Regions from separate parts of the Parabacteroides sp. KHUB-03 genome, predicted to be linked through region 2. Evidence: riboswitches for the same ligand, from Rfam matches in the RefSeq annotation. Region 2 holds a riboswitch; the other holds the start of a gene.
What was found. A riboswitch is a leader RNA that binds a small molecule or an ion and turns the genes downstream of it on or off. The one in region 2 is predicted to bind cobalamin.
Positions count from the first base shown of each region.

Region 1 (12,870 bases), 1.0 Mb from region 2:
TGGGAGCACATCAATTGTCTGCCAGCTTATGTTATAATTTGAATAAATCGTATGACTTTAGTTTAGAAGGATACTATAAGCGAATGAATAATCTGATAGAATATAAAGATCATGCTTTGGCCGAAAATACCTTTACCGGCTGGGAAGATCGCGTAGGTATCGGTAAAGGACGTTCTTACGGATTGGAGTTTATGGTACAAAAGAAGATTGGCAAGACTTCCGGATGGATAGGATATACTTTGTCGTGGTCGGATCGCTGGTTTCCGGACGGTTCGGTAAATCGTGGAGAGCATTATCCTTATCGTTATGATAATCGTCATAAAGTAAATGTCGTTTTATCGCGCCGTCTTTCCCGGAAAGTGGAATTAACCGGCACATGGGTCTTTGCCTCCGGCAATCATATAACGATACCTGAATATTTGTATTCGGGAGCCGGCGGGCAAATAAATAATGGTTTTATTCCGGGTGATATTTCACAAGTGCCCGGTCAAGGTGCCAGCGCATTGAACAATTATCAACTTTCCCCATATCACAGACTCGATTTAGGTGCTAATTTTTATCGTTATAAGAAGAATGGAAGGATGGGGATTTGGAATTTGAGTGTATATAATGTTTATTTGCAACCAAATCCGTTCACTGTGAAAGCGGTGTGGAGACAAGGCGCACAAGATGAGCCGAAAGCTGTTTTGCAGCAATCGATCCTTTTCCTTTGTATGCCGTCCATTTCCTATACCTATAAATTTTAGAAATGAAGTTATTTTTTTGTAGTTGGTTCGTGCTGTTGGCTTTTATTTCTTGTATTCGGGAAGTAGAACTTGATTATCCTCCCGTACCGGCTAAAATTGTGTTGAATGCTTCTGTTTCGCCGGATCAACCGGTGAGCGCTTTTATTTCTAAAACCTGGTTTTTGCTGGATAGTGTTCCTGATATTTATTTACCGGATGCAACCGTGCATGTGTATGTGAATAACAATTATAAAGGGATTATGCAGTGCATTGACGACCCTACCGATACATTGACTGCCAAAGGACAGTATCAGTTGGCCGGATGTTATGTACGTGCAGGCGACCAGCTCTCTCTGAAAGTACAAGCCCCGGGATATGAAACGGCCACATCCGGTGTAACGATTCCGCCTTATACTCCTATTATGTCGGTAGATACGGTTCGTTTCCAGTCTACCTCTCTGACATCTCCTTTTTATAATATAGAAAGCTTACGTTTTATGGTAAGGATGAAAAAGGAACAATCTGAGCGGCATTATTACAGGATGCTTGTTGAGCGTGTAGTAGAGTATGAAAAGGGCGAGGAAAAGATTTCGGTTTCTCGATATGGATTAAACGGTTATTTTTTAATAAACGGCTATTTGCCGTATAGCTCTTTCCTGATGGTTAATTATGAAGATCCGGTATTCCAGATGACAGATATGTCGTCGGTTTCCCAGTATCAAAGTTATGGCATTTATACGGATGATTTGCTAAAAAAACAGGTTCCGTATAACGTAAGGTTGTCTGTTGCGCCGGTTGAGAATTCATATAAAAGCGATACGCTTTCGACGCGTGTTACTTATAAAGTGCATTTACAGACTATTTCTGAATCATATTATCAATATTTCAGGATGGTAGGCGGTTTTGGCATTTGGATTGGCAATATTAATTGGGGAGATATAGCGAGTTCGTCCGAAACATATACAAATGTATATAATGGTTTTGGTGTACTTACAGGTTATCAGCAAGATACATATTCATTTACAATGCCTGACGGTAATACCCCTCCGGAATGGGATCCATGGAATAAGTATGGAAGCTGGTAGTATTGTTATTTACCGAATATAGGATAAACAAGTACCTGTCTTTCCATTTTTCGCCGCATAGGATTGTATTCATATTGCATACCGGCTCCTATACCGAAATTGTCGGTAATTTTAAATTCCATAGCTCCTCCTACGGCAGAATGATTCATGTACGGGCTATATATCATGAATGAATTCTTTTTGTTGTCATTATCATACATTGTGTATTGTCCCCATGCTTTTAACCGGAGCCAGTTTGTTGCTTCGTAACTTACATGTGTGTTTACTCCTCCCATAAAACCCGGACTGGGATTAAGCGGTGTGAAAAAACGTCCGGCAAATGCTCCGCCACTAACAGTCCATCTATCTTTATGCCACGCAATCTGAGGGGCAATTTCTGTAATGCCTCCCATTCCCGGCCAGGTAAACTGGCGGCCTGTTATCATAAAATCTACATTGTCGTTTATTGGTTTGAACGTTGTTTCGTCAAAATCCAGTGCCATAGGGGAAACATCCCTTAACATAGGTGTGAATACATTAAAGAAAGGACGGTAAGCAGCGGATAATATCTGCATATCCATAGGACGCTCGTCCAGTGTGAGCGGAGTCTCGGGGATGAAGTCCCGCAGTCTGTTTTCTATTTCGCGGGTAGATGCCGGTGTATAAGATTTATAAGCGAATTTGGGAATATTGAATTCATAATTTTCAAATTTGGGAATCGCGATTATTTTACCTTCATTGTTTTGTATAATGGTAAATCCTTTTTGTGCCCATACTTGCATGCTTAATGCAATCAGCATTAATATGATAAGTAAATGTCCCCGTTTCATATAACCTCCTTCTTTTGCCGTTTGCAAGATACGTATTTTATAAATAGAATACTATGATTGTTTTTAAAAGAATAATAATAACATTGTTATAATAAAATAAACATATATCTTTGTAACCGAATTATGGTGTAATCGTTTCGTATTCTCGGACGGTTAGTAAAAGGGAATCCGGTGTAAAACCGGAGCTGTACCCGTAGCTGTAAGTTCTGTAAACCTCGGCCTTTCTGATTGCCACTAACGATCTGTTGGGAAGGCGGCCGACAAAGGAGAACAAGCCAGAAAACCTGCCATTATTCTTGTTATGCGGTTCCTCGGGTAAAGGAATTGGTAAACCAAGTTATTATGCTGGATATGTTTGTTAAGAAAATGTTGTACCTGATAGGTGCATGGGTGTTTTTCGCTGTGGTATCTTATGCCCAGGGAATAGATACTGTGTCTTATCATCGGCTTTCGGGTGTGGAAGTAGTGGAAAAGGCTCGTCCCTCCGTTACACGTGAAGCAACACCTGTTCAGTTGATGGATAGAGCCGGTATTGAAAGGCTGGGTGTACAGGATTTGTCGGAAGCGGTGAAACGTTTTTCCGGTGTAACTGTGCAGGATTATGGAGGAATAGGCGGCTTGAAAACGGTTTCTGTTCGTAGTTTAGGTGCTAAACATACAGCGGTAAGTTATGACGGCGTGACTGTCACTGATGCACAGAGCGGACAGGTGGATATAAGCCGTTTTTCACTGGATAATGTAGAAATGGTATCTTTGTCTATAGGCCAGGCTGATGATATTTTTCAGACGGCACGTATGTATGCTTCGGCTGGCGCATTAAGTATAAAGACAACTAAACCTGTATTCTCTTTATCTCCTCTCCATCTGCGTGCACAGGTGAAAGCCGGCTCTTTTGGTATGGTAAATCCTTCTCTCCGCTATGAACAGAAGTTGGGAAACCGATGGGCGGTATCTCTTTATGGTGATTGGCAGCGGGCCGACGGAAACTATCCTTTTACGTTGGTGAACGGAAAACTGGAAGAAAAGAAAAAACGTTATAACAGCGATATCGAAACGTGGCGTACGGAATTGAATGTATATGGCGATTTTGGTAAAGGCGGAAGTTTACGTTTAAAAGGGTATTATTTCGATTCGGAGAGAGGATTGCCCGGATCTGTTATATTGTATAATGACTATGCCGGCGAACGTTTATGGGATAAAAACGGTTTTGCACAAGCCCATTACGAAAACAGATTCAATGAACGTTTTGCTCTGCAAGCCCAGTTAAAATATAATTATGCGTGGACGCGTCATCTGGACGTGGATAATAAGTATGAAGGAGGCAAACAAGATGACCGGTATACGCAAAACGAATATTATGGTTCCGCTTCTGCTTTGTATACCCCATTGAAGTATGTATCTTTTTCTCTTACTCAAGATTTTTTTGTGAACACGTTGGATAATACATTGCCGGAATGTCCCTTCCCTACCCGGTACACTTCGCTTACTGTATTGGCAGGACAATATAAGAACTCAAGATTCACTGCTACTGCAAGTTTGTTGGGAACGTTTATAACAGAAAAAGTTAAGTCAGGCGATACGCCGGCCGATCGTAAGCGGTTGTCCCCTGCGGTTAGTGCTTCATGGCGTATTCTGGCAGATCAGAATTTGCGTGTCAGGGCTTCTTATAAAGATATATTCCGGGTCCCTACATTTAATGATATGTATTATTTACGTATCGGAAATACGGGATTGAAACCTGAACGTGCAACACAATATAATCTGGGGCTTACCTGGAGTGGACAGCCTGCTTCATATGTCCGTTATTTAAGTGTATCGGCTGATGGTTATTATAACCGTGTGAGGGATAAGATTGTAGCTTTGCCCACTATGTTTATTTGGAAGATGATGAATATGGGTGAGGTTTCGATAACCGGAATTGATGTGAATGTGTCTACGGAAATTCCGGTTTGCAATAAAATAGATGTCGTATTGCAAGGAACTTATACGTGGCAGCGGGCAATTGATATAACAGACGAGGAGGCTAAAAACTATCGTGACCAGATTCCTTATACCCCGAAACATAGTGGAACCTTGTCTTTGTCCGTAGAGAATCCGTGGGTGAATTTTTCTTATAGCCTGACTGCTGTGGGAGACCGTTATGCATTACCACAGAATATCTCTGATAACCTGATCAAAGGGTACGTTGAACAAGGTATCTCTGTAAATCGTGAATTTAAGTTCTACAAGTGTAAATTACGTCTGCAAGGTGAAATAATCAATTTGGGTAATATCAATTATGACGTAATCCAGTATTATCCGATGCCGGGACGTTCGTATAGGGCAACGGTTTCGTTTATTATGTAATATTCATTCAAAAATACATATAATATAATGAAGAGAAAGAATTGGTTTTTTATTTCGGCGCTATGTGCTTTGATGTCGACGTCGTTTGTCGCTTGTGATAATGATGATGATCCGATACCAACCCCGAGTCCGACACCGGAAACTTCTGAATATACAGCCGGCTTTTATATAATTAACCGCGGAAAATCAAAATCTAATAACAGCTGCATATCTTATTATGACTTAACGAATAAAAAAATAACCGGACATGTTTTTGAAACAGTTAACGGTCGTAAGCTCGGTGATTCTGCCCAGGAATTTTTCCAATATGGAACAAAGATTTATATTCCGGTTTATAACTCTATGATTATAGAGGTTGTAGATGCTGCAACTCTAAAGTCGTTAAAGTCAATCGAACCGAAAGATGCCGGAGGAAACGGAGCAAAGCCACGTGCTATGACAGCTTCAGGCGATTATGTATATGCAACATTGTATAACGGATATGTTGCCCGTATCGATACAACTACACTTGAAATAGACAAACAGGTAAAAGTAGGATTGAACCCTGATAAATTGTCTGCTCAGGGCGATGTATTATATACAGCCAATTCCGGCGGATTAAATAGCCCGAATTATGATAAGACAGTCTCTGTGGTAGACCTGAACACTTTTGAAGTAAAACGTAATGTAGAAGTTATTATCAACCCTACTCGTGTAATTACCGATAGTGAAGGGGATGCTTATGTGGTTTCTATGGGTAATTATTCAAAAGATCCGGCAACCCTGATTCCAAATACGTTACAATATTTTAAGAAAGGCTCTTCTGATGTGAAGGAAATTCGTACGGCTTCTGTTATTTCCATTTGTAATGATACAATTTACGGTATCTACAAACAGTATGGTACTACGACTTACGATTTCTTTACGTATGATGCAAAAACAGAGAAGATGATATCTGATAAGTTTGTGACAGATGAAACGGCCATAAATGGCGATCCTCAGGAAATAGATATTGATCCGTTGACAGGAAATGTATATGTTTCTGTTGGTGGGAAAGATGTTAACGGAGATATGTACATCTTCTCTCGTGAAGGTAAACTTATCAATAAGTTCGATACGGATGGCCTTTACCCTCAGGGTGTTATTTTTGATTATGAGTTGCGCCGTATAGATTGATTAATAATAAATAAAATAATAGACAATGAAAAAGAGCAAGTTTTTACTATTATCAGCATTATGTACAATGATGGCCGTTTCTTTTATGGCATGTGATAATGAGGATGATCCGACTCCGGGCCCGACTCCGGGTACAGCTAAAACGACAGGTGTATATATACTCAATTCAGGAAAAATGGGTAGTAATAATTCTACTTTGGATTATTATGATCCTGAAACGAAGAAGTTGACAACAAAAGTGTTTTCCACAATTAATGGAAGAGGATTAGGAGACACTGCCAATGATATGCTGATTTATGGTTCAAAAATGTATGTAGCAGTTAATGCTTCTGCTACTATAGAGGTTATGGATTTATCAGGAAAATCTCTTGCAACTATTTCTCCTAAAGATGATGCGGGTATACCGGAACAACCTCGGATGCTGGAATCTTACAATGGGAAAGTCTACGTTACTTTGTTTAATGGATACCTGGCTTCTATAGATACAACAAGTCTGACTATTGATAAAAAAATCAAAGCTGGCATCGGACCGGAAGGAGTTCGTGAGTGTAACGATAAATTATACGTTGCAAGTTCTGGTGGTTGGAGTGACAGAGACAGTTCTTTGTTGATTATCGACCCGGTTACTTTTACGGTAACAACGGATACGGTAAATGTAATATTAAATCCTCAGGCTATGTATAAAGATAGTGAAGGTGATTTGTATGTTGTTTCATGGGGAGACTATGGAGATATAAAGAACACATTGCAGCGTGTAGACGGAAAAACAGGTGAAGTTTCTACTGTTTTTAAAGCAACAATGTGCACAGTTACAAATGATATTTTATATGCTATCTATGCTCAATATGGCGAACCAGAAATTAAGTATGTGAAATATGATACAAAGAAAGAAGAAATTATTTCTGAAAACTTTATTACGGATGGAACACAATTAAAAGATACTCCTTATAAAATTAGTTCAGATCCGATTTCAGGTAATGTATACATTACAACTTCCGATTATAAAAATACCGGAGACGTTTATGTATTTTCTCCTGAAGGTAAATTGCTTGATAAGATAGCTGTTTCGGGTATGAACCCTATGGGAGCTTTCTTTGTGACAAAATAATGCAGAATAGATTTTGATTATGAAGCAAATCATCTCTTTACTGTTTGTTCTTTGGACTGCCGTATCGTGTACGCAGTCTAAAAAGCAAGCAGATAATATTCCGGTTTCAGTTGACAAAATTCAATATTCACAGGGATATACAATAGAACGGTATAGTGATTATATTGTTGCCGAGTTACGTGATCCATGGGACACAACACGTATTTTGCAGCGCTATCTGTTGGTGGATAGGAACAAGGATATTCCGGGAAGAATGCCTAAAGGTACGATTGTGCGTATTCCTTTAAAAAATATCGTGGTATATAATTCGGTACACAGTTCTATCGTAGAGTTGCTAGATGCTGCCGAAAATATTGTAGGGGCTTGCGAGTCCCGTTATATGGACACCCCTATAATCAGGGAACGACTGGATAAGGGAGTGATTGCAGATTTGGGTGAAGCTACTGCTCCGAACATTGAAAAAATGGTAGAGATTGGTTCGGAAGTGATTCTTGCTTCCCCATTCCGTAATTCGGGATATGGTCCGGCTGAAAAGCTAGGAATCCCTATCCTTGAGTGTGCTGACTACATGGAATCAACTCCATTGGGAAGAGCTGAGTGGTTACGCCTATATGGTCTTTTATTAGGCCGTGAAGATTTGGCAGACTCTCTTTTTCGTGTAACAGAGTCAAACTATCTTACGCTTAGCAGATTGGCAGAAGGAGTACAGCACCGTCCTACTGTATTTTCTGAAAAACGGTTTGGATCGACCTGGCATATCCCCGGAGGGGCTAGTTATATGGCTCACTTTTTTAAAGATGCAGGTGCCGATTATATGTTTACAGACCTTCCCGGAGCGGGAAGTACGCCTCTTGCTTTTGAAACGGTTCTGGATAAAGCTATTCATGCCGATATCTGGCTGATAAAGTATAACCAACCGGATGATATGACATATGCCGGTTTGCGTGCCGAGTATACGCCGTATGAGAATTTTGATGCATTTAAGAAGAAAAATATTTATGCTTGTAATACCGGCTCTGTTCCTTATTATGAAGAATTTCCTATGCACCCGGATTATCTGTTGAAAGATTTGGTTTGGATATTCCATCCTGAGTTATTACCGGATTATACACCCCGTTATTACAAAAAACTAGGCGGCTCTTAAATGGCTTTTGATATAATGATTTAAAAAGATATGTCTTTTGCATTTAAAAGACGGGACTTTTACATTAAAAGGATAGCTCTTTTTAATAGGTTGATTCATACCTTTATAAAATAAAAACCCGGTTTCTGTCAAAGAAACCGGGATTTTGTAGTTTGGCATTTTATTAGAGGGAGTTGTTTAGGGTCTGTTAAGCATATCCGTTGAGCATTCCATAGAAATACATAGGTTTTAACATGTATACTTTCAATAACCATGCCAGCCATTGTTCCTTTGATGTATCTATCATGGTGAAAGGGAATGAGATGTCCGGATTTTTGTCGTAATCGAACTCACAAAGCAATACATGTCCGTAGTCTGTTACGATCGGGCAGGCTGCATAGCCATTATATTTTTCTGCCGGTTCTTTTCCTTCCATTAGTGAAATCAGATTCTTTGCAGCGATAGGTACTTGTTTACGTATGGCTGCTGATGTTTTACTGGTTGGGATACCTGCCACATCTCCTAATGAAACGATGTTGGAATATTTTTGGTGCACCAATGTGTTTTTATCTACCATAACCCATGCTTCTGCTGCCAGTTTCCCTTCAGTCCAACCCAGTCCCGATTCGCGGACGAAGTCTGGGGCTGACATTGGAGGGGTGAAATGTAAGAAATCATAATCTTTGACGAAAGGAGTAACGATTTTCTCATCTCCTTTCTTTTCAATCTTTTCAAAATGTGCCTGCTTAGTAGCTGTGTCAACTCCTTTAAGCCGTACATTCAGATTGATAGGAATATTACGTTCGTCGTATATCTCCAACAGGCGTTTGGTGAAATAGGGTATATCATATAATTCGTGTGATGCCGTAAAATAGTCTAATTTTACCTTATCACGCGTATCTTGTTTTCGTGTATAATCATCAGTCAACAAACATATCTTTTTAGGCGCTCCTCCACATTTATGCTTTGTATATGTGTCTGTATAAAGTCCGCGTCCGCCGGTCTTGGCAAATTCCTGTAACGCTTTCCATGTTTTCTGAGCACCCTCAAAATCATATATGCTGTTTGCATTGCCTACGCCTAATGTGTCGTGAGTGATACCTTCTACTTTCTCCCAGTTTATTTGTAAACCAGGAGTGAGGACTAAAAAGTCATAAGGGATTTTTCCGTTATTAACCGTTGTTATCTGATTCCATACGGGGTCTACGCCTGCGACAGAATCTTTAATCCATTTTACACCTTTAGGCATGCAATCTTCCTGGTTTTTCCAAACCTCATCCGGTTGATATACTCCGGAAGCGATTAAGGTGAATCCCGGTTGATAGAATTGACGATCGCTCGGATCGATTAAAGTGATATCCGGTTCGTCCAGCCAACTTAACAAACGTGCTGCCATACTGATACCGGCAGCACCTCCGCCTATTATTACTATTTTGCCTTTAGCATTACTTGAAAAAGCTTTAACTTTCTCTGTTCCAAAAGTGGTAAGAATTCCGGCTGCCGCCAATAATTTGAAGAAGTTACGACGATCTATGCCCTTTTTCTCCAATTCCTCTAATTGTTTCTCCAGTTCGTGTTTCATCATGAATATAAGAATCTAAGAAATAAAATTAATAATTTTGAACAAAGAAACAATATTAAAATAAGATGACAATAAAGAAAGCTACAACACTGCTTGCGCAAGTGATTTGAGTATAAATTAAAGATACTACAATACTTTCACAAGTATGTTGATTTGATGTATAAATGACTGAAATATAAATATATATAAACTTAGTGTTTCTGATAAATAATAGATTAGAAACGCATCAGGAAATCTGCTAAATTTGTGTCGGAATCCAAACCTAAACGTTTTCTTAAACGGTATCTGCGTATTTCTACGGCTCTGACAGATATATTTAAAAGAGATGCTATTTCCTTGGTAGAAAGATTCATTCGCAGAAAACAACATATTCTTAAATCACCGGCAGTAATATCCGAGTATTGTTCGCGCAGTTTGTCCATGAAATTGCGGTGTGCACTATTAAAATAGTTTTCAAAAAGAATCCAACAATCCTGGTCATTAAGTGTCTCTTCTATTAGCGTACGCAACCTGTTGTACATCTTGTTCGGATAACGATCTGCCAGTGCTTCTTTTTGGTGGTCTAATTCTTTCAATAAAGCTTGCATAGCTTCGTTCTTTTTCACTAAAGCGGAAGTTTGTAAAGTCAGTTCATTATTTTTATTTTGTAGCTCCGCTTCCAGCATTTCACTTTTAAGTTGATGAACTTTATGTTGTTCTGCAAGTTTGTCGGCTTCCAGTTTATTTTGTTCTTCTTTTCTTAAACTTTTCAGGTAATAATGTAGTCCGCCTTGTACTATAAGCCAAATTGCAAATAGGTAGCCTATGTAAGCCCATATACTATTATACCATGGCGGACGTACTTCAATAATCAGAGATATTTCGGGATAGGGGCCTTTTATAACATACTTTCTTACTTTAAGCTCATAAGTACCTTCTGGCAATTGAAGAAAAGAAATTTTTCCGTCTTTCTGCCAATCCGACCAATCAGAAGAAACTCCTTCTATCTTATAGCTTATTTGGTGGTTTGATGTGAAAATGGATGTTCCTGCATATACATTCATTTCTTTGAAGTTATGAGGTAATGATATGGTTTTGGTATCCAATGGTAGCTTTTGTAGCGTTTCATTGTATATATAGTCTATTTCAGCAAATCTTAAAGAAGTATTACCCAGATTGGATTCTATTAATTGGCGAGTGTCTACCAAAAGAATACCCTGCATGGCTGATACCAAGTAAAGATTACTGGATAGCGGAAATATTGCATCTCCGCGTGTTACCAGATTCATATTATAGTTGTCGAACAAAATCCGGCATTTCATACTGCCTTTTTCGTCTTCGAGATGGAATAATCCGGCTTCATTTTTGTAAGTCAGCCAATATAAATTTTCCGGAGCGGGATAAATATATTGTGCTTTGCTGAATATACCCAAGGCATCTGTGTTCTTAAATAGTCCGTCAATTTTTAATTTAGGGTTGGCTTTGTTATCTGGGAGAAAGGATTGGGCTTCTTTTTCCGGAATTGGCAGGAATTTCTCTCCGGGTTGCATCCTCCGTTTATAATATCCGATATTGGTCTGTATGTATAGCTCGTCTCCATTCAGGTATCCTTTTTTTAATTTACCGATATTGCTTCGTTCTGCCAATAATGTGATGGGAGGATCAAGTGCTATTTGTGATAAGCCATTGTCGAATGCTACCCAGACTAACTTTTCATCCTGTACGCATATTGCACGTACCAAATTATCCTGTAGCCGGTTGTTATGATGTAAATGCAGTAAAATATCTCCTTCCTTATTGGTAATATACAGGCCGCTTGTTTCTGTCCCTGTGAAGTGAAGGTCGCGGATTGTAGCATAGGCTGTAGGTTGTGCTTGTTTTACCTCTTCGGGCAGTAAATAAGGTTCTACATGGCTGTCGAAACCTACACCATCCGGTAATTTATCAATTGTATGATAGTGTAATTGACCCATGTTGTCTGATGTCCAGTATCCGTATACATTATCTTCTGTTTTTGTGTATATCTTATTATCAAAATAAGTAACTCCGTTTATGATATCGTTGTCTGGTAACGGATAGAGCCGCCATGTATTTCCGTCAAAAGAGAGTAGTCCTGAGTTATTGGCAACATATAATATACCGTTGTGTGAAACAGAGAGTGCCCAATTCTGGCAACTGGCTTTATAGTCGTCTACACCATAATTTTGGATAAGAAAGGAGGGAGGGACTACCGGAACAGCCTGCATAATAAAAGCTGTCAATATTGTGAAGAATAATATTAACGGTAGTTTGAACATGGTCTTTTTAATATTAGAAAACAGTAGAGACAAGGAGTTGCCTTGTCTCTACTAAAATTTTACGGTTACAAATATAGTAAAATATTTTTTTACTTATATTCCTGCCAGCTCTTAATCTGTATATCTTCTGTGTTCAAATTACAGAATGCGCTGATAAATGCACTGGCTAAACGGGCATTTGTAATCAATGGTATATTGTGGTCGATTGCTGCACGGCGAATCTTATATCCATTGGTTAACTCCCGCTTACTATGGTCTTTTGGGATGTTGACTACCAATTCGAAAGCATGTTTGCTGAACATTTCCATGATGTTCAAGTCTCCTTGTTCGTCTGGCCAACATACGGCTGTTGCCTTAATTCCGTTATCATTTAAGAATTTAGCAGTTCCGTGTGTACCGTAGATCGTATAGCCTTTGTTGGCTAACATACGGCAGGGTTCCAGTAAATCTACTTTACTCTTGGCTGCACCGGAAGAAACCAGGATATTTTTCTTTGGAATATTATTCCCTACTGCAACCATGGCTGATAACAAGGCTTCATCAAAGTCGTCTCCAATACAACCTACTTCGCCGGTAGAACTCATATCGACACCCAGTACCGGATCTGCTTTGTGCAGACGTGCAAATGAGAACTGAGATGCTTTAACACCAATCCAGTCGA
Region 1 covers NZ_CM153257.1:3,245,377-3,258,246, reverse strand. The annotation lists gene ACYIB7_RS14020 (TonB-dependent receptor) at 1-746, shown strand, start outside; gene ACYIB7_RS14015 (DUF4249 domain-containing protein) at 749-1,810, shown strand; gene ACYIB7_RS14010 (hypothetical protein) at 1,816-2,619, opposite strand; cobalamin riboswitch at 2,727-2,925, shown strand; gene ACYIB7_RS14005 (TonB-dependent receptor) at 2,962-4,965, shown strand; gene ACYIB7_RS14000 (YncE family protein) at 4,993-6,120, shown strand; gene ACYIB7_RS13995 (YncE family protein) at 6,146-7,228, shown strand; gene ACYIB7_RS13990 (ABC transporter substrate-binding protein) at 7,248-8,372, shown strand; gene ACYIB7_RS13985 (NAD(P)/FAD-dependent oxidoreductase) at 8,560-9,936, opposite strand; gene ACYIB7_RS13980 (helix-turn-helix and ligand-binding sensor domain-containing protein) at 10,149-12,209, opposite strand; gene carB (carbamoyl-phosphate synthase (glutamine-hydrolyzing) large subunit) at 12,299-12,870, opposite strand, start outside.
Region 1: it holds a riboswitch for cobalamin, as region 2 does, so the genes downstream of both, ACYIB7_RS14005 (TonB-dependent receptor) here and ACYIB7_RS02810 (porin family protein) in region 2, are expected to answer to the same signal.

Region 2 (12,870 bases):
AATATGCAACGCCCCCGTAGGACTGGGTGCAAAACGTACTCTTACTTTTCTTTGAGTCATAGTGCTTACCTTTAATAATGCGGCAAAAGTACATCTTTTATTTCTCATAGTAAACTTTTTTATGTACATTTCGCCCCGACAAAGAAACATCAATTATGAAATTAAAGAGTTACAGCATACCTTCCGTTATCTACTTTATCGTATCAGCTTTGCTGATCGCTTATTTTTTTCCGCGCGAAGGAAAGTTCCGGTATCAGTTTTACGAAGGTAAACCGTGGCGTTACGGATTGCTAACTGCTCCAAGTGACTTCCCTATTTATAAGACAGACGAAGAAGTAAAAGCAGAAAAAGACAGCGTCCTGAAGAATTTCGAACCTTATTACAGATTAGATACAAAAACAGAAAACAACGAAATAGCCAAGCTCCGTACCAACTATAACGCGACACTGCACAGCAAAGCCACCCCGGCTTATATGCAATACATCGAAAAAAGCCTGATATACCTTTACAACAAGGGTGTCATCTCTCCGCAAGCATTGGAAGATTTAAAAAAGGAAGATATCTTTAAAGTGAATCTACTCGAGAACAACATTGCCAGGCCTTGCTATATAAGCGATTTTTTCACCGTAAAAACAGCTTACGAATACATCATCAATAATTGTCCGTCACATCTGGACAAAGCCGTTCTGCAATCGTGCGACATAAATAACTATCTGGAAGAAAATATCACTTACGACCAGGGCACCTCCGAAAAAGTACGGACAGACATACTTCAAAGCGTCTCCATCTCCAACGGCATGGTACAAGCAGGAGAACGCATTGTAGACCGCGGAGAAATCATAGACAACCATACATACAACGTACTCCGTTCCCTCAAAACCGTACACGAATCAAAAACCGGAGGGACGCAACGGCAAAGCATCATTCTTGCCGGACAGTTTGTACTTGTCTTTGGTATCATGTTTTGTTTTTGGTTATACCTGTGGTCTTTCAGGCCAAGAATATTTCACAATAAAAAAAATACGTTTTTCTTGTTGAGCTGCATATTCACCGGTTGTATCCTGACAGAATTATGCGTCACTTACGGACTGTTTAACATTTACATCCTGCCGTACGCCATTGTGCCAATTGTGATCCGTACGTTTTTCGACTCAAGAACAGCTCTGTTCACACATCTGGTTACAATTCTGATCTGTTCGCTGATGGCACCTTTCCCTCACGAATTCCTGATCCTGCAAATTATCGCAGGTATGGTAGTAACATTCAGCTTGAAAGAATTGTCGCAACGCTCGCAATTAATCCGCTGTGCATTCTTCATCTTTATGTCATACACTATTGTATATATCAGCCTCACGATTTACCAGGAAGCTGACTTTAAAAAGATAAACTGGATGATGATGCTCTATTTCGGTATTAATTTCATCCTCCTGATGTTTACCTACGTATTGGTTTATATGTTGGAAAAGACTTTTGGCTACGTATCAAGTATCACATTAGTAGAATTATCCAACATCAACACGCCGATATTAAAGAAGCTCAGTGAAACCTGCCCCGGTACATTCCAGCACTCTCTGCAGGTATCTATTCTTGCTTCTGAGGCAGCAGCCAAAATCGGAGCAGATTCGCAGTTAGTCCGTACCGGAGCTATGTACCACGATATAGGAAAAATGAGCAACCCGGTTTTCTTTACCGAAAATCAAAGCAGCGTGAATCCCCATGACAAGCTGGCCTTTGACGAAAGCGCACAAATCATCATTAGCCATATCACCGAAGGTGTTAAAATTGCAGAGAAAGCAGGATTGCCAAAAGCCGTAATCAACTTTATCCGTACCCACCACGGACGCGGCAAAGCAAAATACTTCTATAACTCTTTCAAGAATCAATATCCCGACAAGGAGATAGACGAAGAAGCATTTACATACCCTGGTCCGAATCCGTTCTCGAAAGAAACCGCCGTCTTAATGATGGCCGACTCTGTAGAAGCCGCCTCGCGAAGCCTCAAAGAGCATACGGAAGAAGGCATACAACAGTTGGTAAACAAAATTATAGATAGCCAGATTGCCGATGGATTATTAAGAAACACACCTCTTACATATAAAGATGTAGAGACGATAAAAAACGTCTTTGTTGAAAAACTAAAAATCATGTACCATACCCGAATCAGCTACCCGGATTTGAAGAAGTGATGTGCTCCAACAAACCCGCACACGCATCTTCCAGCAAATCGAGGACGAGTTCGAAACCTTCTTCTCCGCTATAATACGGGTCGGGGATATAATCATATAATTTGTTACGTGAATACTCGGTCATCTGATGTATCTTCCGTACGGATTCCAGGTCGGGTGCTTTCTGTTTCAAACGGTCTGTATTTTGATCGTCCATACCAATAATCAGATCAAAGTCAAAGAAGTCCGATGTACAGACCGGACGGGAAATGGATTCCAACACATATCCGCGACGCGCAGCATGAGCACGCATCCGGGGATCAGCTTTTTCGCCTTGATGGTAGCCTATCAAACCCGCCGAATCAATCTCAAAGCGGTCTGCCATCCCAGCATCTTTCACCATTTTTTTCATCACTGCTTCTGCTGACGGAGAGCGGCAAATATTACCGAAACACACAAATAGTAACTTTGTTTTCTTCTTTTCCATAATTATCTATATTTTCAATTATTTTTCAGGCCGGATCCACATCATAATGCACCAGCAATTGCTTAAACGCAGGATATTGCATCATCTCCGCATAAACTGTCTCCAGTATTTCCCGTACCGGAGCTATAGCTGCTGCTATTTCAATCTTCAATATAATTTTCTTTATATGCAATGTTTGCACACGGGTAACAGGTGGAGTAACCGGTCCCAAGACACGTTCTCCCAAATGTAAACGCAGCTTGCCGGCATACATCGAAGACATTTCCGACAATACGGATTCATTACGGCTACGAAGCACCAGCACTATCAACCGATAATAAGGCGGATACCGGAACATACTACGCTCACTCAACTGCAAACCTACCATCTCTTTGTAGGCAAAATGTTGTACCATCCGGATAATCGGATGTTCCGGTTGTGAAGTCTGAAGAATAACAGTTCCTCGTTTATCCCGTCTGCCTGCACGTCCACTGACCTGTACCATCAACTGAAAGGCCCGTTCGTGAGCACGGAAATCCGGGAAGTTCATCAAACTATCAGCATTCAGAATCCCGACAACCGAGACATTTCCAAAATCCAATCCTTTCGAAAGCATCTGCGTACCAATCAGTATTTGCGTTTTACCTTGTTCAAAATCCGAAATAATACGCTCATAAGCGGTGCGGGTACGAGCCGTATCAAAATCCAATCTCTCCACCTTAGCCACAGGGAAAAGTGCAGCTATCTCTTCTTCCACCTTCTCCGTACCGAAACCCATCATCCGCAAATCAGCTTCTTTACATTCCGGGCAAGCAGGTGGCAACTGGATCGCATAACCACAATAGTGACAAACTAGCCGGTTATGTATCTTATGATACGTCAGGCTTACATCACAGTTTACGCAATGGGGCACCCAACCGCAACTCTTACATTCTATCATAGGGGCAAAACCACGACGGTTCTGAAACAAAATAACTTGTTCGCCAACGGCTAATGCATCGTTTATCTTTGTCACCAGCAAAGGCGAAAAAAGTGTATCTTTCATTATCTTCTTCCGTTTCAACTCCTTTATGTCTACAGGTATTATTTCCGGCATCAAGACGTCTCCATAACGGGTGGAAAGTTCCACCAAACCATACTTTCCGGTAGTTGCATTGAAATAAGAATCTATAGATGGAGTAGCCGAGCCCAAAAGCGTTTTAGCTCCATGCATACCGGCAAGCACAATGGCCGCATTACGTGCATGATAGCGGGGAGCCGGGTCTTGCTGTTTATAAGTATTCTCGTGTTCTTCATCAACAATAATCAGCCCTAAATCTTTAAACGGCAAGAATAAAGACGAACGGACTCCCAGAACCAGCATCGGTTCATTGCCATGCAAAAGTTTATTCCAGACCTCCACCCTTTCATTATCCGAGAATTTAGAATGATAAACCAATAAGCGATTGCCAAACAATTTAGCCAGCCGCTCTGTTATTTGTGTAGTAATAGCTATCTCGGGCAACAAGTACAAAACTTGGCGTCCTAATTTCAGAACCTCATCAATCAAATGAATATACACCTCCGTCTTGCCACTGGAAGTAACGCCATGCAACAAGCAAACCTCTTTGGTTTTAAATACATCATGGATATCACCGTAAGCCTTTTCTTGAGCAGCGCTAAGTGGCAGCAACGGAAGCAAACGGCAAACGGATATTTGTAAACGCCCTACTTCCTTTTCATAACATTCCAAAACACCTCGTTTCAGCAGACCATCCAACACATTAGACGTGAATCCGCTACGTTCCAGCAATTCTTTTTTAGAAAGCTCCTTGCGAAGTACCGGGTTCAATGTATGACTGAGGTCAAGAAAGCTAACAAGCAACAATTCCTGTTTCTTTGCCCTTTTCAATTCATTAAAGACCTCCTGAAGCTTTTCCTCATCATAAAAAGTCTCTACCAAGCGGATAAATGTCCGAGTCTTCGGCACAAAGCCTCGTTTTAACTCTTCACTAACCTCTACGGCTCCACGTGACATCAAAGAAGCCACAACAGGAACAACATTACGCAATCCGGTTTTTTTTTCGAGTTCGGACACAGTCAGCTTCAACGCGCCGCCAAAAGCATCCAGAACGCTCTGCTCGTTAGGACGTAATGGAGTATCAGCTTCGTAGTCTTCATTGTAAATCACAGATGTTTCGCTCTCCAGTTTCAATCCCGAGGGCAAAGCTGCTTTATAAACATCTCCCAGCTTACAGAGATAATATGACGAAATCCATTTCCAAAAACGCAACTGTGGACGGCGAAGTACAGGCGAAGCATCCAGTAAAGCATAAATATCTTTCGTTTCAAATGAAGACAGTGGTTCCTTATCATGTACTGCCATTACGATAGCCGTATAATATCGTTTCTTTCCGAAGTGTACAATAACACGGCAACCGGGCGTCACCGCTTTTTCCATATCCTCAGGAATACGGTAAGTGTAACTATTCTCCAGAGGCAATGGGAGTATCACGTCTGCAAACTTCATCTTCTGTTCTTCGTTTTATCGCTTGTTTGAACCATCTTATTCTCGGGCTGCTCTGCCGGACGTTTGTATTGATGCGTTATACTTACCGGTAGAAACGTTCAATACTTGTAAACAGAAATTTCGCCCTGCGAAAGCCAAGCCAAAAGTAACAAAAAAAGACCGGACTTGTTAGTCCGGCCTTCCTTTATCTATAAATATTGTCAGAACAAAATGGCCGCTGTAACAGACCAACCGCGGTTCTTTGCTTTCAGGTCTACCTTGGAAGCGCTAAAATCATCAGTCAAGCCCAGTCCGTAATTGAAGCCTACCTGCAAATGTTTGATCAGTTCCACGCCTGCACCAAAATTCAACCCGGCATTAAAGTTTTTTGCTTTTAATTCTCCGTCAATCTGTCCCGGGATATCCCAGATTTTATCTCCTCCTACGCGGAAGCCGATATAAGGGCCTGCTGCCAGATAAACCTTAACGATAGGCAATCCGAATTTCCATTTCAAATTAACGGGAATATCAAGATAATCGGTCTTCAGGCTCTTCGAATTAATCGAGTTGGAAGCATCCACCCCTTTCTGGGAATACAAGACTGCCGCATCAATTCCCATACCAAACATCGGCATCATGGCTTCGATCATCGGCCCTACCTGGAACCCTGTCACATTACTGGAGTTAAGAATATCTTTATTAAAGTGTACGGATGAGATATTCACACCACCTTTAATACCGAATTTAACCTGAGCTTTCGCCGGAACAACGGTCAAAGCGAATAAAGCTATTAAAAGGAGTCCTGCTATTTTCTTCATATTTTTCTCTTATTAATTGTATTCCTGGCTGCAAATAAACAGACTTTTCACCTAATAAACAAATATTCCCCAACAAGTGTTCAAACATCCGTAAAAAGGAAAGCACGGGCCGAAACGGAGCTCATCCCGTCTGTAGACCGTGCTTCTTTTCCTAATTATTATGGCAAAATAATTAAAGACAACGTTATACAACGTGCCTCTTTGACAAACGAATGGATAAAAGAATAAGAGGAAACCGCGGACGGTTCTTTTTGTTCTCTCTTCCGGTCTTTCCTCGAGGCCGTCTGAAATTTACCGGCTTTGCAGGTCTTCTGACTTACTTCCGGTCTGGACGCCTTCCCATTCTTACGAAGAACAGTGGCAATGGTGTTGTCCAATCCGTTTACGAAGTTTACAGCAGCGGGACTGTCCGGGATTTACACCCGATTCCCTTTTAATTCCTTCTTGCGATTGCAATACGGAAACAAAGCTTGTGACAAAGATACATAAAGTTTTATATCAACCAACCTCCCGGCATATCTTTTTATTTATATATGCAAGAGCAGCGCCTATGGCTGTACAATATTCGGCATGTGCCGGTATCAGGAAACGCACGTTACACATTTCTTCCAGACGCGGAAAGATGTCGGCACATTGTGGCAAACGCGTCAAATTACCTATCAGTACAAAATCTTTGATCGTACTGTTCAAAGAAGCGAAGATCGTACATTGGCCAATGGTTTGCAGAACCATGTGTACAATACCCAATGCCACATCTTCGGCCGGCGCATTAGCATCGGCTTTTCCGAAAACCGAAGCCGTAACATCGAGCGGCAAGCCTGGCAACGGATAGCGGGTAATGTCCTTTATCTGCAAATCGATATTGTCAAGAGAACCGTGTTCGGCCAGTGAAACAATATGGTGAAAATCTTGTGTCTTCAACAACAATTTGGACAGTCCCAGGATAGTTCCGCCGCCAACCCCCAGACCTCCGATATGTTCAACCTTATCATTCATCACCTTGACAATCGAAGTTCCCGTACCCATACTGACAACAAGCAGGTCTTTCAGGTCTGTCATATACTGAGCTCCTAAACCATTAGCCAAAAACTCGTCAGCTTTCGCCGTTGGCAAACCATAAAGCGGCTGGTCTATATATGCACTACCCACACCGGTTAGAATGACTTTCTCTATTGTAGACAACGAAATATCATTATCATAAATATATTTACCCAAAGCCCCGAAAAGCGAAGTCACAGGATCTGTTGCTTTTACAAACATCGGATTCTTTATTTTCCCATCAGCAACACCAACGATTTTCGTCGTGCTGCCCCCCACATCGATACCTATAACAATACCCATAGTAGTCTAAGTTATTAATGTTACCGCCGCGAATTTACACATTATTTATATACCCTCGGCCGCCACTAGAAAAAGAGGTTGCGTCAAAGACTATCCCAAGCCCGTATATACCGCCTGCACGCCCTCTTTGTCTTAGCCTCCTGCCTCGCGTTCGGCGTCCCGCTCTCCCCCCGTTAGACCAATCTCCCTAGGTAGGGAGAAAAAACATCCCCAGGTAGGGGGGAAGGAATCTCCCTAGATAGGGGGAAGGAATCTCCCTAGATAGGGAGTAATAGTCTCCCCAGGTAGGGAGATAGTCCTGCAAGGAGAGTGTCTAAGCCTCACCCTATAGTTTTACACCACGCATGGATCTAAGCGGCAAAGGCAAAAGACAATATAGCAGGACTGTGAACCATATAAAAAAGGTTGTGCCAGCGTTCTGACACAACCTCTATTATAGAAAAGCCTTATGCTCTGATTGCTTATTCGCCAAGCAAGATTTCCAGTATCTGGCAAGCGGCCTTAGCTACAGAAGTACCAGGACCAAAAATAGCGGCAACTCCTGCCTTATATAAGAAATCGTAATCCTGTGCAGGAATAACACCTCCGGCAATAACGATGATGTCTTCACGACCCAGCTTCTTCAGCTCTTCAATTACTTGAGGAATTAAAGTCTTATGGCCTGCAGCCAAAGAAGAAACACCCATTACATGGACGTCGTTTTCTACAGCCTGGCGGGCAGCTTCTGCCGGAGTCTGGAACAAGGGTCCCATATCTACGTCGAATCCACAGTCTGCATAACCTGTAGCAACAACCTTTGCACCACGGTCGTGTCCGTCCTGACCCATCTTAGCGATCATAATACGGGGCTGGCGACCTTCTTTCTTAGCAAACTCAGCCGTAAGTTCACAAGCCTTTTCGAAGTCTGCATCTTTCTTTGATTCTGATGAATACACGCCTGATATAGTTCTAATGATTGCTTTATAACGACCTACTACTACTTCGCAGGCATCCGAGATTTCGCCCAGGGATGCACGCAAACCGGCAGCTTTAACTGCCAATTCAAGCAAGTTGCCTTTTTTTGTCTTCACACATTCGGTAATATCGGCCAATGCTTTCTGAACAGCAGCTTCGTCACGGTTTTCACGCAGCACCTTCAAAGCAGCTATCTGTTCGTTACGTACGGCTGTATTATCGATCTCAAGGATATCAATAGGATCTTCCTTCGGTAAACGATATTTATTAACACCTACGATTGTCTGGATACCAGAGTCTATACGAGCCTGTGTACGTGCAGCAGCTTCTTCAATACGCATCTTTGGCAGACCGGTTTCGATAGCTTTCGCCATACCGCCCATGCTTTCGATTTCCTGAATCAAAGCCCAGCCTTTATGTACCAGTTCGTTGGTCAATGTCTCGATGTAATAAGAACCGGCCCAAGGGTCGATTTCCTTACATATCTGAGTTTCTTCCTGGATATAAATCTGCGTATTACGTGCGATACGGGCAGAGAAGTCTGTCGGTAATGCAATAGCTTCATCCAAAGCGTTGGTATGCAAAGACTGAGTATGTCCCAGAGCTGCAGCCATTGCTTCGATACAAGTACGGCCTACGTTGTTGAACGGATCTTGCTCTGTCAATGACCAACCAGAAGTCTGGCAGTGTGTACGCAAAGCCAATGATTTCGGATTTTTGGCGCCGAAGCTGTTCACAATCTTAGACCACAACATACGTGCAGCACGCATCTTGGCAATTTCCATGAAGTGGTTCACGCCGATAGCCCAGAAGAATGACAAACGCGGAGCGAATGCATCCACATCGATACCTGCATTTACGCCGGCACGGAGGTATTCCATACCGTCGCACAATGTATAAGCCATTTCTATATCTGCGGTAGCACCGGCTTCCTGCATGTGGTAACCGGAAATAGAGATAGAGTTGAATTTCGGCATCTTCTGTGATGTATATTCAAAGATATCAGCAATAATCTTCATTGAAAATTCCGGGGGGTAAATATAAGTATTACGCACCATGAATTCTTTCAGGATATCGTTTTGGATTGTACCTGCCATTTCTTCCAGTTTAGCACCCTGTTCCAAGCCGGCATTGATATAAAATGCCAGAACAGGAAGTACGCCACCGTTCATTGTCATAGATACAGACATCTTGTTCAATGGAATGCCAGCAAACAAAACTTTCATGTTTTCCAGTGAGCAGATAGATACACCGGCCTTACCAACGTCGCCTACTACACGTTCGTTGTCGGCATCATAACCACGGTGAGTCGGAAGGTCGAATGCTACAGACAGACCTTTCTGGCCTGAAGCCAGGTTACGACGGTAAAAAGCATTTGACTCTTCTGCTGTAGAGAAACCTGCGTACTGGCGGATTGTCCAGGGACGCATAGCGTACATGCCACTATACGGGCCACGCAGATAAGGAGCCAGACCGGAAGCATAGTTCAAGTGTTCCATGCCTTCGAGGTCTTCTTTTGTATATACGGGTTTCACCTCGATGTGTTCGGGTGTTTTCCAATTGGCTTCAATGCCATTGGCTTTTGCCCATTCGGCAACATTGGTTGCTGCGAATCCGGCATTCTTTATATCTATATTTTTAAAATTCGGTCTCATAATTGTTTCTACTTAAGCGATTCCTAATTTAGCGTTGAAAGCCTGCAATGTTTCAAGCACATTACTCTTAACATGAATAAACTGATCGATACCCTGAGCTTTCAGGTCTTCCATGCAAGCAGGAGCACCAGCTACAACAAACTGAGCACGTCCGGCCAACGCCTTCAATGCCGCAGGAGCATATTCTGCATATTCATCATCGCTGGAACAAAGAACTACAATAGAAGCACCTGCCTTAACAGCTGCATCTACACCGGCTTCAACTGTATCGAAACCTAAGTTGTCAATTATCTTATATCCGGCACAACCAAAGAAGTTACTAGAGAACTGAGAACGAGCCAGACGCATAGCCAGATTACCGATAGTAAGCATAAATACCTTCGGTTCTTTTCCGCTCTTTTCAGTAGCCAGACGCAAAGCTTCAAACTGTGACGCGCCGCGAGAGAAGTCCAATGCAGTAACTGTAGCCTCGCCACAATGACCGCCACCACAGCAACAAGAAGCTTCTTCTTTTATCTTTCCGGCAGCTACTTCGTTGAAGTTAGGGAACTGGTTAGATCCCAACAGGATTTCACGACGGGTAGCAACATTCTTCTTACGGGCATCATTAGAAGCATTTACTGCTTTCTGGATTTCACCGGCTTTGGCAGCAACACCGAAACCGCCCTTTTCTTCTGTTTCCAGGAACAACTTCCAAGCTACATCAGCCATAGAGTTTGTAAGAACTTCTACATAATATGAGCCTGCAGACGGATCAACTACCTTGTCAAAATGGCATTCTTCTTTCAACAGTAATTGTTGATTGCGGGCAATACGTTCGGAGAAATCGTCCGGAGTCTGATAAGTTTTATCAAACGGACGGACAGTGATTGAATCAACACCTGCAATAGCAGCAGACATAGCCTCTGTCTGAGAACGCAACAAGTTTACGTGAGCATCGTAAATTGTCATATTCCATTCTGAAGTCTGCGCATGGGCAACCATCTTACAAGCGCAGCGGCACATTCCGTTTTCTGCCTTATTAGGACATTCCGACGGACAGTGGCAAACAGGATTGTAGGCAGCCACGATTTCAGCCCACAACCAACGTGCTGCACGGAACTTAGCAATTTCCATGAAGTAGTTAGAGCTGATACCCATATTGAATTTGATCTTCTTCGCAACTTCGTCAGCTTCGAATCCGGCTTCTGTCAATTTAGCCATCAATTCGTTACCCCAAGCTAAAGCGAAACCTAATTCCTGAGCAATATAAGCTCCTGCATTCGTGAAATAGAATGAATTTACAGCCAATACACGGTAGCGAGGCAGAGCCTTACCAGCCTTGAGCACGGCGGCGGCGGCTTCTACCCAGTTTTCGTTGTCTTTGCCTTTTACTAAAGGTTTCTTGAATGCATCATAATTAACAGAACCAAAACACTTACTCAGATCTGCGCCCTTACCCTTGAAGTAATCCGCCAGAATACCGATCAGCTTCTCAGCTTTGCAGTTGCAAGTGTTGAAATTAAGTTCCACACATTCCGGGCAAATACCATCCAGCAATGCAGCAATATTTTCAGCATTTACTTCATCGCCCTTGATAATAAATCCAAGAGAGTTAACACCTTTGTTCAGTAAATCGAGGGCCTTTTCGTTTGCACCTTTAAAACATTTTACTTCAATGTTCTGGCGTACTTTCCAGTCGTTGTCTTTTTTCGTACCCCGAACATACGGAAATTCACCGGGAAGAGACTCGGTAGTTTTCAGACCTTCGATGTCTTCTGCACGATAGAAAGGATTTACATTAAACCCTTCGCCTGTTTTCCATACAAGCTTTTTCTCAAACGGTACCCCTTTCAGGTCGGCCGTAATCTTCGCCATCCATTCTTCAGTAGATATGGGAGCGAATTCTGAGAAAAGTTTTTCTTTTAGTTCTGCCATAATATTAGTTGTTTATAAAACTTGGTATTAGTAATATTGAATATTTCGTTCAATTACAGCAGGCAAAGGTAGAATAAATAAACAGGACGAACAACGAAAAATAAACGAAATCATGCCCAATTTTAACGCCTTTTAGAGATGATGTGCCATCTTTAGTTTACATAATGACAGAAAGTATAAAAATAATCTTCAAAAAAAATAGAGTAATAATTTGACGGTTTAAAATTATCACTAATTTTGCATCGTCGTACAGCAACAAGCTAAACGATACAAATGGTGCATTCGTCTAGTGGTCCAGGACGCCGCCCTCTCACGGCGGAAACTCGGGTTCGACCCCCGGACGCACTACCCTTCAAAAAAACAAAACATCCCGATCATTTTTGAAAATCATCGGGATGTTTTTCAAAAATGATCGGGATGTTTTTTACAGACAAAAAAGATCTATAATCCAAGACCTGCTAATCTCCCCGCGGCCTGCTAAACACTGAGACAAGCCATAAGACAATAACTGCACCAATTGTAGCAGTGATCAGACTACCTATCAAACCAATTGCAGATATACCGAACATACTGGACAGGATATATTTACCTGTTTTACCATATCTAAAACCTTTGCAGAATTTATATTCAGCAAAAGCCTCATATAAGTTTCTCTGTAATAGCCAGCTTTACCATAGCTGCTGTATTTTTCACCCCCAGTTTCAATAATAGGTTTTTACGGTAACTATTCACTGTTTCTACTCCAAGAAACAGCTTTTCTGCTATTTCTTTATTTGTATACCCCTCTACTATGAGGCTCAGTAACTCTGTCTCACGGATGGTAAGAAAAAGTTTTCCTTTTTCTTTCCGTGCAGAGATTACAGAGCCGGCCTCCTCACTGAAATAACGTTCTCCCTTATAAACACTGCGTATTCCTTCCAGTATCTCTTCCGGCAAAGCATTTTTCAGCAAATAACCGCTAGCACCATTTTGCAACATTTTCTGCATATAGAAATATTCCTTAAAACCGGTTAGGGCAATAATACGGATAAACGGATAGCGATTATGTACATATGCGCAAAGATCC
Region 2 covers NZ_CM153257.1:660,098-672,967, reverse strand. The annotation lists gene gltX (glutamate--tRNA ligase) at 1-60, opposite strand, end outside; gene ACYIB7_RS02825 (HD family phosphohydrolase) at 156-2,186, shown strand; gene ACYIB7_RS02820 (low molecular weight protein-tyrosine-phosphatase) at 2,161-2,652, opposite strand; gene priA (replication restart helicase PriA) at 2,678-5,140, opposite strand; gene ACYIB7_RS02810 (porin family protein) at 5,341-5,937, opposite strand; cobalamin riboswitch at 6,222-6,421, opposite strand; gene coaW (type II pantothenate kinase) at 6,436-7,278, opposite strand; gene scpA (methylmalonyl-CoA mutase) at 7,740-9,887, opposite strand; gene mutA (methylmalonyl-CoA mutase small subunit) at 9,900-11,804, opposite strand; tRNA gene ACYIB7_RS02790 (tRNA-Glu) at 12,080-12,152, shown strand; gene ACYIB7_RS02785 (GlsB/YeaQ/YmgE family stress response membrane protein) at 12,263-12,373, opposite strand; gene ACYIB7_RS02780 (response regulator) at 12,444-12,870, opposite strand, start outside.